Regions from separate parts of the Peribacillus sp. NPDC096622 genome, predicted to be linked through region 2. Evidence: riboswitches for the same ligand, from Rfam matches in the RefSeq annotation. Region 2 holds a riboswitch; the other holds the start of a gene.
What was found. Region 2 has a riboswitch for cyclic di-GMP ahead of ACIQYG_RS04845 (anti-repressor SinI family protein). Riboswitches for the same ligand answer to the same signal wherever they lie in the genome.

Region 1 (7,113 bases), on a different contig from region 2:
CCGTTGAATCGCTTTCGTACGATGAGCTTTCCGCTGAATCGCCCTCGACCGATGAGCTTTCCGCTGAATCACTTTCGTATGATGAACTTTCCGTTGAATTACTTTCGTCGTATGATGAACTTTCAGTTAAATATTCCATTTATGCTTTAGCCTCCAATATTTATTTATTAATTCTTTAGGGATATCCGTATTGCATATATATGCGCCTTCTTTCTAATAGGGACTTTGCTTATCACCCATTTTGAAGTAAAAATTCATTCATTCATTCGGAAATTTTTAGGAATCCATTTTACTTGGTCAAATTTATTAGATTCAAAGTTTTTTTCTCCTTGCATCGGAATCTTTTCCGAAGCTATTTTATTATTCCTTCATTTAGCTATGATTTCCCTTTAGCCAACCGACTACTGATTTCCCACTAGATTCACGAAGACCCTCGACAGTTTCCTTGGAGATGATCTCACCATCGTTAATCCGAATGAATTATCCATTGGCCCCTAACACCCCCTAAATCTTCCCCACTTCAAACATCAAGGGCAGTAAAGCTGGCTGTAAGATCATGATTACCCAAGCGCAATATAAAAAAAGCTATGCAACAATTATCTGTAATCTAAAAAAGAAATAAACACTAGGCCAAATTGCACAACCAATAACCAGAGAAGTGGAGATTTTCCGATCAGCCACTCCTTTAGCAAAAAACTTTAAATGAAGAATTATTCTAGTTAAGTTTCACTAAAATATGCCAAAGGTATTATAAAATAGCAAAATATACTATTCTTTTACTATGAAATTAAATATAATAGATGAAGTGGTTACAAAAAGAGGAAGGAAGTAAACTATGAGACATGAAAAAAAGAAGAAAAAGAAACGGACATGGCTGAAGATAGTTGGTATAATTGTCCTACTTTTTATACTAGCTGGAGGAGCCTTTGCTTACTCCGTATGGAATTCACTGACAAAAACCGTTGACACGATGCATACACCAATAGACCGTACCACGGATAAACGAACGAAAGACCTTGCACTCTCAGATCAGGAGCCCTTCTCAATGCTCATGCTCGGTGTCGATGAACGTGATGGCGACAAAGGCCGTTCAGATACAATGATCGTCTTGACAGTCAATCCACAAAACAAATCGGTCAAAATGCTAAGCATTCCGCGTGATACACGGACGGAGATCGTCGGTCATGGGACACAAGATAAAATCAACCATGCATTTGCCTTCGGGGGCGCGAAAATGTCCATGGATACCGTTGAAAACTTCCTGGATATCCCAATCGACTATTATATGAAGATCAATATGGAAGGCTTTAAGGATATCGTTGACGCAGTCGGCGGCGTGACCGTGCAAAACGATTTGGACTTCACTTATGAAGGCGTCCATTTTGCAAAGGGAAGCATTAATCTTAATGGAGAAGATGCACTTAAATATTCGCGAATGAGGTATGAAGATCCTAACGGTGATTATGGCCGTCAATCCAGACAACGTGCCATCATCGAGGCCGTCATCAAGGAAGGCGCTAGCCTTTCATCGCTGACAAAATATGATGATGTTTTCGATGCATTAAGTAAAAATATCCAAACGAATTTGACGTTTGATGACATGATGGACATCCAAAAGAACTACAGGGACGCAAGCAAAAGCATAACCCAAGCAACCATTCCAGGAAATGGAACGAAAATCGACGGAGTCTACTATAATATTGTGTCGGATGAAGAAAAAGAAAAGGTTCAATCCGAATTAAAAGAACAATTATCCATCAAATAAGAAAAAATGTAAGAGCTGTCCGGACCCGCATCCTGACAGCTTTTTCATTTTCCACATCCAATATTCTGACAAAAAACGAACACCAATTGTAGAGATTTGTTGGAATATTTGTTGTTTATTAGGCATAAAAAGACGGTATAATCTAATATGAGCTGACAATTCCATCTTCCCCTTGCCCCTATCATCACTTGACACTAATTATTCTTTGGACCCGGAATTCCATCAACCATCATTCATCAACTATAATAAATGATCTTAAACAAAAGGAGTGGATTTAAATGAAAATCAAAGCAGGCAGCTGGGCTATGCTAAGCAAACAGGACAAAATGTTTATTCTGAAAGCCATCAGTGACCGTTCAAGAATGAAATATGTTTCATGAGAAGTAACTCTTTTCGCCATTACATGAGAGCATCGCCTCTCCCTTTTCAATAAAACGAACTTGAGCCTGAAAAAGGAGAGGAATCTATTCTAACTAATCCCATAGCAAACACCATTCGCCTTTTTCCTTTACGACATAGCAATTTTGTTCCAAAATAAACATCCCATAGCGAGAAATGAAGACCTGTGTAACTCTGGTATTTCATAGGCTAGTTTATGCTGCCTCCCAACCTAATCCAGACCCCAGTTCTTTACTTTATTAATCAGTCTACAAATCTATATACTGTGTAAAATATTTATTAGGTTCTTACTTTTTCTCCTCGCGCAACACAGGTTATCATTCATAAACAACAAAAAAGAAGCATGTTATAGACATGCTCCTTCATAATATGTAGCCCTATGAGTTCTTCAGATTCAATGGCGGCTTCTTCATCGAAACAAGAAAAGAAGCTTCCTAGCAAACGCCAAACATGTCCAGCATGGCATCCTGCCATAAAGGGGTACGGCCACCGGTTAGTTTCCAATCACCCAAAATCAATAAGATTGTGACGAAGTATCTACGAATCATATACTACCAGGTTCTTCAATGATCCCGCTTAATTTCTCCTTAATCTCTTCCACAAGTTCATTTACTGTAATATCCTGACCAGACTCTCCTTTTGCAAAAGTGTCTTTTAAAATATCAAAAAAATCCATTTGAAATTTCCACTCCAATATATAATTGAGCCACCATTCATACTGTTGTCCTAATCCTTTTTTCAAAAATAAGGAATATAGCTCACTTATTTGATAATCACATATATAGTAGGGATTGGCAAGAGGAAACTCGTTTAGCAATAGAGAATTCACAGAAAATTAACAATTACTAAACATTAGTAGAAAGGAATACTAGTAAAACTAAATTATTTATGTGATTTAAAGAAAACAAAAAAAGGCCGATTCCTCAGCCCCTCGACACTCCATATTATGCTTGTCCCATAAAATAAGTCATTAATGAAATCAATACTAAAGTAATAGTAATATAAGTCCCTATAAAAATTTTCTTGCTTCTCTGTTTCTTTTCATAAACTTCCTCGAACGTAATAAATTTGTTTTTTGTCATCAAATAATCTCCTTATATTTTGATGGCTGCTATCTGACATCGCCTTTGCGAAGTCCCTTTGCTTGATCTCTATAATTAGTATCGGCACATAACCAAAAATCCTTAAGTATTATTAACTATTTTTTTATAGGATATATTTCTTAATTTCAAAGAAAGTTACGACTAACGCACTATGTATAATAACTAAATTCTATCATCATCCTGTTAAATCCTGCCTAGATATCATTTTATTTATCTAATTTATTAAGCGCTTACTTGATAATAGTCATTATTATTTTTATCCAACCAATAAATGACAACCATAGTGGTATACTGAATAAAGTTCCCCATATTAATCCCTTTATAAAAGCATTAAGACCATCCATAATAAGAATCCCTCTCAATTAGGTTGCAATTTTATTATTATCACCATGTTCTTTATTTTAGATACCTTTGTAATTTCCGGGAATGGAAACAAAAAAAGAAGACTGTATAACAGCCTCCTCTAACATAATTTTTATCCCCTGATATTTCATTTTCCTTTTATGAACTTCCGCACATCTTCAATAGATAATCCTAGATTTTTAGCCTCTAAAATTAGATAAACCCATTCTTCCCGTTCATTGTTAGCTTCCATGATAAATCCCACCCAACTTGTGGTAATACAGCCGTCTTAGCATGTAGCCTTAGACCTGTAATTTTGCGTCCCTATTTTTCAATAGGTTTAATTTTCTCAATAATATTTCACATTATTATTAACCAAGATTAATAAATCTCTTGAATCCTATTTCCATGGTACTAAATAAACAATCTTGCCCTAAAACATTTCCCCTTAATTAAAACTATATTAATGTTAATTATACTTAAAAACGTAATAATAGCTCATAATATTATTCGTTTTTTTATGTCATTTTTCAGCATCTTTCATCAAAAAATGACATCACAATGGAAAAACGCTGTTATATTGCGTTTTCTTTAAAACACTTTTATATAAAATAGAGATATCACCGCTCAAATTAACTCCCATTTACTATTCTGAAAAAATAACTTCCGAATAATTAATTCAGTTTTATTAATTCTCCTCAAGAAAAAAAGCCAGCATTACAAACCATAAGATGGGCTGTAACCTGACTGTTCGTAAACTCTCGTAAATATTTACACACTTGATTCCATTTGGATACCTAATAAACTGCTAAACATTCCTCTTTTTTCATTCGCTAACTTGTTATATTCGCCGACCTGTATGATTTCTCCCTGATCCATGACCAGCACTTGATCGGCATTGCGAATCGTCGATAATCGGTGAGCTATGACGATGATGGTCATTTTTCCTTTTAATCTTTCAATAGCGGATTGAATCTTCGCTTCGTTCTCCGTATCCAAAGCACTCGTCGCTTCATCCAATACCAGGATGGCCGGTTTACGTAAGATCGCTCTGGCTAACACTAGACGCTGCCTTTCCCCTCCTGACAGTCGGACACCCCGGTCACCAATGAGTGTATCCAGACCTTGTGGAAGCTTACTGACAAACTCATCAGCTGCCGCGAACTCCAAAGACTCCCATATGGATTTCTCACTTGCATCAGGGTCAATGATCAGCAAATTTTCCCTTATTGTTGCATTAAAGAGAAATGGATCTTGCGGGATATAACTTATGGACCTCCGCAGTGATAATAATCGGTCATTAGTAAGGGGAACATTATCTATTCTGACTTCGCCCCTATTAGGGTGATTCAATCCCATTAATATATCTATTAAGGTGCTTTTCCCTGCACCTGATCGTCCTACAATAGCGGTCATACAGTTAGAGGGAATGTGTATGCTTATATTTTTCAGGGCATATGTGCTCTCTTTTTGATCATAACTAAAATAAACATTACGGCAATCCAACCCTCGTTTAATTTCAATAGGCATGATATTTTTATAATCGGATTCATATAACTCTCTTGCAGCTCTACATTCGTTTTGTAAATCCGACAACGCTTTAAAAGATGGAAGCGTAGATCCTATTTGCTCTAAATTTGATTGAATGCTAGTAAACCTTGGCCATAACCTTGAAAAAATAACCATTATCAGCATTAGTTGAGCTGGCTGGGCCAAGAACATCTTTATCGAAAAAAACACAAAAATGGCAATTAAGACGGAAGATACAATTTTGAAGATCATTTGGGACGTCGTATTTAAAGTCGTTAACTTGATTCTGTTTTTTTCCATTCTCTCACTTAAAGACAGAAACCAATTCAAATGAGAGTCCTCTAGTGAATTACTTTTGATATCTTTCATTCCGTTGAGATGATCAGTCATGCCCGCTAAATAGGTTTGTGTAAGCTGAAAGGTTTCCTTTCCAATAGACTGAGACTTTTTCACAAATTTCCGTGACGAAAAAATGAGAATGCCCCCAAAGGCTATGATAAAACTCGTCATTGGAACAGATAAATAAAAAGCTATTCCGATTTGAATCAAAGTAAAAATAAGAGAAGATATAAACTGTAAAAATAAATTTATCCCTGCACTTACATTGAAGGTTTCATTTGTCATGATGTTGATAATATCGGATTTCCTCTTTTTTAAGTAAAATCCCCAATTGACCTGCAGCAGACTGCCATACGCCTCATCCCTTAACTTTCTAACAAAACCTTGTTGGATTTTAACTCCCAAGATTGTTTGATTCCGCTTAAATACACTTTGTCCGACCATTAATATCACATAAACACCAAGTATTAATAAAAGACTGAGGGTTTCCGGAATTCCTGTGAATAATCCATTAATCCAGCTTAAGAAAGGAACGTCATCCGTGTTTATGTCCATTACACCGCTCAATCCAATCAATGGGATCAATAAGAAAATTCCTACGCCTTCTAAAAAGCCTATTAAAATCATACAAATAAGATTGATATATAATATTTTCCCCGAATAATCATGTATTTGTTTCGTAAAAAGTAAAAGATGCTTCATTACCATATCCTCCATTTACAGGCCATATTTAACCGTTTTCCTCCATGTTACATGTGGTAAAGCGCGAAAATGGAAGGAAAGGAATTGGCTATCACTTTTCTAAAATTATTATTTAATGAAGATATAAATGAGTATATGTGGGGTTAGTGACGCGTGGACTCCTGGTGAAAGGTTTTATTTGGTTCAAATAGAATGTTATCAGATTAACTAGATTCTTGTTCTTTCAGACCTTTAATTACGTTCTCTTTAGAGAACTTAGAAACAACAGTGAACCTATCCATCACTTCAGCTCCCATTATGTAAAAAGGTCCACTGCGCAGCCAAGCATGTGCAATGAGCCCTCCATTATCACCTTTGGCTGTCCCTAAATAAAGAGTGCTATCAATCTCACGTTTTTCCAGCATCTTCATAGCCGCCATTGCCTTTACAAGACACTGGCTTTCCCATATGGTGTAGCGGCTCATAATATTTATAGCCTGCGATACATTTGCTAAAATCTCTTTATCCTCTATATTTAATTCATATGATGACTCTTTCATCTGTTCACCAAGTGTTGGGGCGACTTTTGAAAAGGAAATGCTTTTAAGGTAACGGGCCCTGCCTAATTGTAAAAAGGCTTCGATATACAGCAGCTTTATCTTGAAATCTAATCGAAGAAAAGTCTGAGCTTTCTTTACGATATTCATAGTTTTAGCCTCCTAGACTAAAGATTCATGATACTAGGAATGGATGCTGACTAAGCCTTGTTCCAGCAATTGACTTAAAAAGTCCGTGACATGCTCTTTACAATCGGTTTGATCGACATTGTATTGTGACTGTAATGTTGTAACTAACTCTTGAATCGTGATGGGTTCCTTCATTAACTCCCAAATTTCCCCGCCCAGTTCACCTAAATTATAATATTTACCGTTAGAAACGCTTAACATCACTTTT
Region 2 (7,113 bases):
AATACAGCTTTATCAGAATTGGATACGCTCATTCGTGATGGAGTTGGAAAGCAGTCTTCCTTCATTAAAAAGAAGGTGACGGTATCGAATCCAGATGCTGTATCAGTGAGAAATGTGAATTCGACCAGTGATTTTTCCGGGAATATAAAAGTGAATGGACTTGCCAAAGCAGCAACCATGACAAGTACGGAAAAATCAGCTGTTACCGATCCAAAAAAGAAACTATCGGAATTGGGAATCACGACACCTCAAGATATTACGATATTGGCCATCAATAAGGATGGCGGTTTTGATACGGAAGTAAAAGATGGAGCAACAGTGGAAAAACCGTACACACTTACCCTAAATGCGGACGATACGTTAGAGAGTGTCATAAATAAAATTAATGCTAACTCGGGCGTGACTCTATTTTTCGATGAAACGTCCCAGAAATTTTCCATTACTGCTAAAAACACAGGTGATGTAAAAGATCGGCCTGAAATTGAATTAGGGGGTACCGGAGATTTCTTCAATGTGCTAAAAATGAGCAGTAACAATGAAGGGACTGGCGGCACAATAGGGGAAAATGCATCGATTACTTATAATGGACTGGGCATTTCCCGGCCTTCGAATACGTTTCAGATTAATGGAGCGGAAATAACAGTAAAGCAAAAAACGGCGGATACAGTCACATTCTCATCAACAGCTGATGTGGATGCCATCCTGGATACGATTACTCAGTTTGTGAATAAATACAATGAAGTCATTAAAAAGGTTCAAGATAAAACGGGTAAAGCGAAATATCGCTCCTTTACCCCGCTTACCGCTGAGCAAAAAAAGGCAATGACAGAGGATGAAGTGAAGCTGTGGGAAGAAAAAGCGAAGAGCGGAACGTTAAAAAGCGATTCGACATTAAAAAGTCTCCTGACGACTATGAGGTCATCCCTATACACTTCGGTGGATGGGATCACTGGAAAAAACAATCTCAGCAGTTTGGGAATCACCACCACCAAAAATTATTTGGAGGGCGGTAAATTAACGATTGATGAGGACAAGCTCCGGGCAGCCATTAGTGAGGATCCGAATGCGATATATGATATGTTCATGGCCAATGGGTCGGAAAAGAGTGACAAAGGCCTCGCGCGACGGTTAAGGGACGATATAGAATCATCCATGAATGCGATTACTGAAAAAGCCGGGAAGGCCGGATATGTTAATAACAATTTTACAATCGGGAAATTGGTTGATGGGCTGGATAAGAAGATTTCAACATTTGAAGCCAAGTTAACGAAATTGGAATCGCGTTACTACAGCCAATTCACGGCGATGGAAAAAGCGATACAAAAGGCAAACAGCCAAAGTGCATCGTTAGCTTCTTATTTTAGTTAAGGTAAGTCGGAAAGGAAGTTAAATATGGCGGTAAATAATCCATATCAATCGTACCAGCAAAATTCAGTCAATACAGCATCACCGGGAGAGCTTACATTAATGCTTTATAATGGCTGCCTAAAGTTCATCATGCTTGGGAAGAAAGCCATTGAGGCAGGAAATATCGAAGCGAAGAATACGAACATCATCAAGGCGCAAAATATTATCCGCGAATTGATGGTGACGCTGAATATGGATGCGGATGTATCCAAAGATATGATGAGCCTGTATGATTTCATGAACCGGCGTCTGATCGAAGCGAATATGAAAAATGATGTTTCTGCTTTGGAAGAAGTGGAAGGACTTGTTACGGAGTTCCGGAATACTTGGAAGGAAGTAATTCAGATCAACCGGAAAAAACAGTTCACCCAAAGCGGTCAAGTGTGATGGTGATTAGAACCTTTCATGATTTGACTGCTGAATTGCTTGCGGTTCTGGAAGATCGCACGATTACAGAACGTGATGATAAAATAGAAAGGGTCACAAAGCTGATTGAACAGCGAGATGGACTTCTTCCTCAAATCAAACCGCCGTTTACTGGTGAAGAGCAGCAGCTGGGACGTGCATTACTGTTGCTCAACCAACAGGTCGATCACTTGCTGAAGCTCCAAAAGCAGGAGATACAGCGGGATATCCAGGAAATAAATAAGAAGAAACGATCATCCAATAAATACACGAACCCGTATGAAAGTCTATCAGTGGATGGCATGTTCTATGATAAAAGAAATTGATTCCCTTACCATTTGGATTCCAAACGGTTTTCATGTTAATTGTTTTTAAATTTTCTGTAAATAAAGTGGGCTTAATTTTTTCTTTCTAGCATAGCATTTGATATAATGAAGCTAGGGCAGACATCAACCCTTTCCAAACCTTCCGACAATTGTTTCATTATTTCGACATATTTCATGATGTGTTTCTAAAAGGAACCGGAGGGGTATTGTAGAATCTAACTGTATAGTCTTAATTTAAGGAGGACTCACTTTATGAATTACAACGTACGCGGTGAAAACATTGAGGTAACTCCAGCAATTCGAGAATACGTCGAAAAGAAAATTGGCAAGTTAGAACGATATTTTAACAATACACCAGATGCAAATGTGTTAGTCAATTTAAAAGTGAACAATAATACATCAAAGGTCGAAGTGACGATTCCCATGCAGAATTTGGTTCTTCGAGCTGAAGAGGAAAATGCGGATATGTATGCTGCCATTGACTTGATCAATGATAAGCTTGAACGCCAAATTCGTAAACATAAAACGAAGGTCAATCGCAAGTTCCGAAACAATCTATCGACTACACCGGATGCATTCGCCTTCAATACGGAAGTTGACGAAGTGTTGGATGAATTCGAAGACGATAATGATATTGAAGTGGTCCGCAATAAGCGCTTTGATTTAAAGCCAATGGACAGTGAAGAAGCGATTTTACAAATGAATATGCTTGGTCACAGTTTCTTCGTTTACACGAATGCGGATACTAATACAACAAACGTAGTGTACCGCCGAAAAGATGGACGCTATGGATTGATTGAACCTAGTTAATTATTATTCTAAGATCAAAAGCACAGCCCAGCCTCTGGGTTGTGCTTTTTAAATGCATGTTGATAGAATCCGTTTGAAAAGTAAAAAAATGATTGCTTCTTTTTTCTCTGAAAAACCCAAAAGTTCATTTAAAAGAACAAAATTTGTTCATTATTAAGATAAATAGTTAATTTTACCTATTCAAATACCCCTTTCTTTTGCACTATACTCGAATTGTTAGTTCTTTAAAGAGAACGACTGGTTATTTATAAAAAACAATTTGATCAAGGTGCAGAGGGGTTGGATTATTTGTATCGAAAGAATTGCCATACTTGCCATAGGGCTTCTTTTAGCAGTGCGGAATATGGAAAGTGGCTTTGCCCGACCTGCGGTGGGGACTTAACTGCGCAAAAAGCCCTCGATGCATTTACAATTGAGAGAATCAATACACCACAACGAAGTATTAAGATGAGCAATATTTGCTCTTATATGAAAAAAAGAGATTGAATCCTACAAAATCACTTGGAATTAGAATTTTCCCAATATTGTAATATTTTGTCGGATGAAAGTTTTTGCATTTATGTGGATTACCGACATAAAATAGCAATATATGGAGTGTCTATCCGTTATAATATGAATATAGGTAATGTATTTGGTAATAAATACCACGACAAAGGCAAACTCATTGAAAAATAAGGGCGCAAAGGCACAGGTCTAAGGTCCTGGTGACTATGATGGCTGGTCTGCCTGAAATACAAGAGTATTTTAGGAGGTAGAAGAGGTGGCTAATGTGGAAATGGATCAAGAATGGGTGAAATTGATTTCTGAAGCAAGGAGCTTGGGTTTCAAAAAAGAGGAAATCAGTGCTTTTTTTAAAAGGGAAAGCCTTGAGGCAACATTTGAGGAGAACGATGGAAAATAGGTTCCGAACAAATTTGAGAACATCCCTATAAACAGTGGTTCGCTTCATTTACTGTTTATAGGGTTCATTCTTCCTTGAGATTCTTGTGAGCCTAGCTTATTCAAACTGTATTCTTCAGGATTATGTAGGTAAACTAGTGCACTGCCACTCTACTCTTCTTTATCTTTTCTCCATTTATTAAACTCGATGAACTCCCTGAATTGTTGTTTAGAAACACCCGAATTCATGGCTTCCTCAACGATTTTCATCCAGTCATTGTCCAAGGTTTCCTTATTTGGTGCATCGTAAAGCAGGGCATCAACAGGGATATTAAGTACGGCGGAGATTTTTTCAAGAAATTGAATAGAAGGATTCGTTTGTAAGTTCCGCTCGAGCGAACTTAAATAAGACTTTGCCACACCGGCTTTATCGGCAAGTTCAGTCATTGACATTTTCTTTTCTTCTCGCAGTTTTTTTACACGTTCACCAATCATCAATACCACCTCGAAACATGTTCTATTTATCTTCCGCTAATAAGTTTCGGCAAGCCCACCTTATCATTCAAAACATGACGCCTGTAAGGTTGGATTACCTTGACATGCTATCTCTAGAGAGGAAACAGCATCTAGTGATGGAAGGTTATGGATAATTCCCATTTGCATATGGAGATAGTGGGGAGTTTGCAACATATGTTTTATACTTCCTCCTATTTTAACAGTTTTACTCCTCATTTATCCATTGTTTTTCGCAAGAATTGAATTCCGGTCTATACCAGGGAAGTGACATGAAGTTGTACCTCTATGATAGAAGTGGTAAAATTAAGCGTGCATTAGTAATAATAGAAGGTGTGTTTCTTCTTACTTATATGAATTTTGTCATTGAACGATCATTACCATAATAGAGGAGCGTTATTGAATGCTTAATATATTAAATAAAGTTTTTGATCCGAATAAGCGAGAAATCAAACGTTTAGAAAAAATCGCCGATCAGGTCGAAGCGCTGGCTGATGAGACTGCTGCGCTATCGGATGAACAGTTGCGTGCCAAAACGGATGAGTTTAAAGAGCGTTATCAAAATGGGGAAACCGTTGATGATTTGCTTGTCGAGGCTTTTGCGGTTGCGCGTGAAGGGGCAAAGCGTGCTCTGGGCTTATATCCTTACCGTGTTCAAATCATGGGTGGGGCATCCCTTCATGATGGAAATATCTCCGAGATGAAAACAGGGGAAGGTAAAACCTTAACATCCACAATGCCGGTTTATTTAAACGCGATTACCGGTAAAGGTGTACATGTCGTTACTGTCAATGAATACTTGGCACACCGTGATGCCACCGAGATGGGTGTATTGTATGATTTCCTCGGTTTGACCGTGGGATTGAATTTGAACAGTCATTCTAAAGAAGAAAAGCAGGCGGCGTACAATGCCGACATTACGTACAGTACGAATAATGAGTTAGGTTTTGATTATCTTCGTGACAATATGGTGTTATATAAAGAACAAATGGTACAGCGTCCGCTGCACTTCGCGGTCATCGATGAGGTCGATTCGATTTTGATTGATGAGGCGAGAACGCCATTGATCATCTCCGGTTCGGCACAAAAATCGGCTCAGCTTTACATCCAGGCCAATGCGTTTGTGAAAACCTTAAAAAAAGAAACGGACTACACATATGATGAAAAGACAAAAGGTGTTCAGCTGACGGAAGATGGGATGAATCGAGCTGAAAGAGCGTTTAATATCGATAATTTATTCGATATTAGTCACGTTACTTTGAATCATCATATCAATCAGGCGTTAAAGGCTCATGTTTCCATGCATTTGGATGTGGATTATGTTGTCCAGGAAGGCGAGATAGTCATCGTTGACCAATTCACTGGCCGTTTGATGAAAGGCCGCCGTTACAGTGAAGGTCTCCACCAGGCGATCGAAGCGAAAGAAGGACTTGAAATCCAAAATGAAAGCATGACTCTTGCGACGATTACATTCCAGAACTATTTCAGGATGTATGAAAAACTTTCAGGTATGACCGGTACAGCCAAAACGGAAGAAGAGGAATTCCGCAATATTTATAATATGAATGTCATTGCAATCCCGACAAACAGGAATATCATTAGGGATGACAGGGCAGATCTTATATACGCGACAACTGATGGGAAATTCAAGGCTGTTGTGGAAGACATCGCCGAACGTTATACAAAGGGTCAGCCTGTGCTTGTCGGTACGGTTGCCATCGAAACATCTGAAGTCATATCTGCCTATTTATCCAAAAAAGGAATCCCTCATGATGTTTTGAATGCCAAGAACCATGAGCGTGAAGCGGAAATCATTGCGAATGCAGGTAATCAAGGCTCAGTTACGATCGCTACGAACATGGCAGGACGCGGTACGGACATCAAGCTTGGTGAAGGTGTCAAGGAGCTTGGGGGCCTTGCTGTAATCGGCACGGAACGTCATGAAAGCAGGCGTATAGATAACCAGCTGCGTGGTCGGTCCGGCCGTCAGGGAGATCCAGGGGTCACTCAATTCTATTTATCAATGGAAGATGAATTGATGCGCCGCTTCGGTTCGGATAACATGAAAAACATGATGGCGCGCCTTGGTATGGATGATTCCCAGCCAATTCAAAGTAAAATGGTGACGAGGGCCGTTGAATCCGCACAGAAACGGGTCGAAGGCAATAACTTCGATTCACGTAAGCAATTACTGCAGTATGATGATGTTCTCCGTCAACAACGGGAAATTATCTATAAACAGCGTTTCGATGTCATGGAAAGTGAAAACTTACGTGAAATCGTCGAAACGATGATTACGGCATCCATCCAGCGAAATGTAGTCGCGTTTGCACCAATGGGCGATGAGGAAGGCTGGAATTTACAAGGCCTTGTCGATTACCTGAATGGTAACCTATTCAATGAAGGTTCAATCACTGTAGCTGATTTGGACGGGAAAAACGAATCGGAATTGGTTGAGTTCATTTTAGCAAAAGTGAAAGAAGGCTATGACCAAAAAGAAGAAGAACTATCTGAAGAACAAATGCGTGAATTCGAAAAAGTAATCGTTCTTCGTGCAGTCGATAGTAAGTGGATGGACCATATTGATGCAATGGAGCAATTGCGTCAAGGGATCCACCTTCGTGCATATGGCCAGATCGATCCGCTTCGTGAATATCAATCTGAAGGTTTCGCAATGTTTGAAGCCATGATTGCTTCAATGGAAGATGAAGTCGCCAAATACATCATGAAGGCTGAAATTCGTAACAATTTGGAACGTAAGGAAGTCATAAAA

Region 1: linked by a shared signal. The riboswitch ahead of ACIQYG_RS01235 (anti-repressor SinI family protein) and the one ahead of ACIQYG_RS04845 (anti-repressor SinI family protein) in region 2 are both predicted to bind cyclic di-GMP.

What each region holds. Positions count from the first base shown of each region.
Region 1 covers NZ_JBIWES010000001.1:257,711-264,823, forward strand. The annotation lists gene ACIQYG_RS01220 (hypothetical protein) at 1-139, opposite strand, end outside; gene tagU (polyisoprenyl-teichoic acid--peptidoglycan teichoic acid transferase TagU) at 836-1,765, shown strand; gene ACIQYG_RS01230 (YwzD family small protein) at 2,709-2,840, opposite strand; gene ACIQYG_RS01235 (anti-repressor SinI family protein) at 3,758-3,862, opposite strand; cyclic di-GMP riboswitch class I at 3,881-3,964, opposite strand; gene ACIQYG_RS01240 (ABC transporter ATP-binding protein) at 4,381-6,180, opposite strand; gene ACIQYG_RS01245 (lasso peptide biosynthesis B2 protein) at 6,384-6,866, opposite strand; gene ACIQYG_RS01250 (lasso peptide biosynthesis PqqD family chaperone) at 6,900-7,113, opposite strand, start outside.
Region 2 covers NZ_JBIWES010000002.1:300,969-308,081, forward strand. The annotation lists gene ACIQYG_RS04825 (flagellar hook-associated protein 2) at 1-1,368, shown strand, start outside; gene fliS (flagellar export chaperone FliS) at 1,393-1,794, shown strand; gene fliT (flagellar protein FliT) at 1,794-2,138, shown strand; gene hpf (ribosome hibernation-promoting factor, HPF/YfiA family) at 2,391-2,948, shown strand; cyclic di-GMP riboswitch class I at 3,593-3,678, shown strand; gene ACIQYG_RS04845 (anti-repressor SinI family protein) at 3,709-3,849, shown strand; gene ACIQYG_RS04850 (helix-turn-helix domain-containing protein) at 3,999-4,322, opposite strand; gene secA (preprotein translocase subunit SecA) at 4,744-7,113, shown strand, end outside.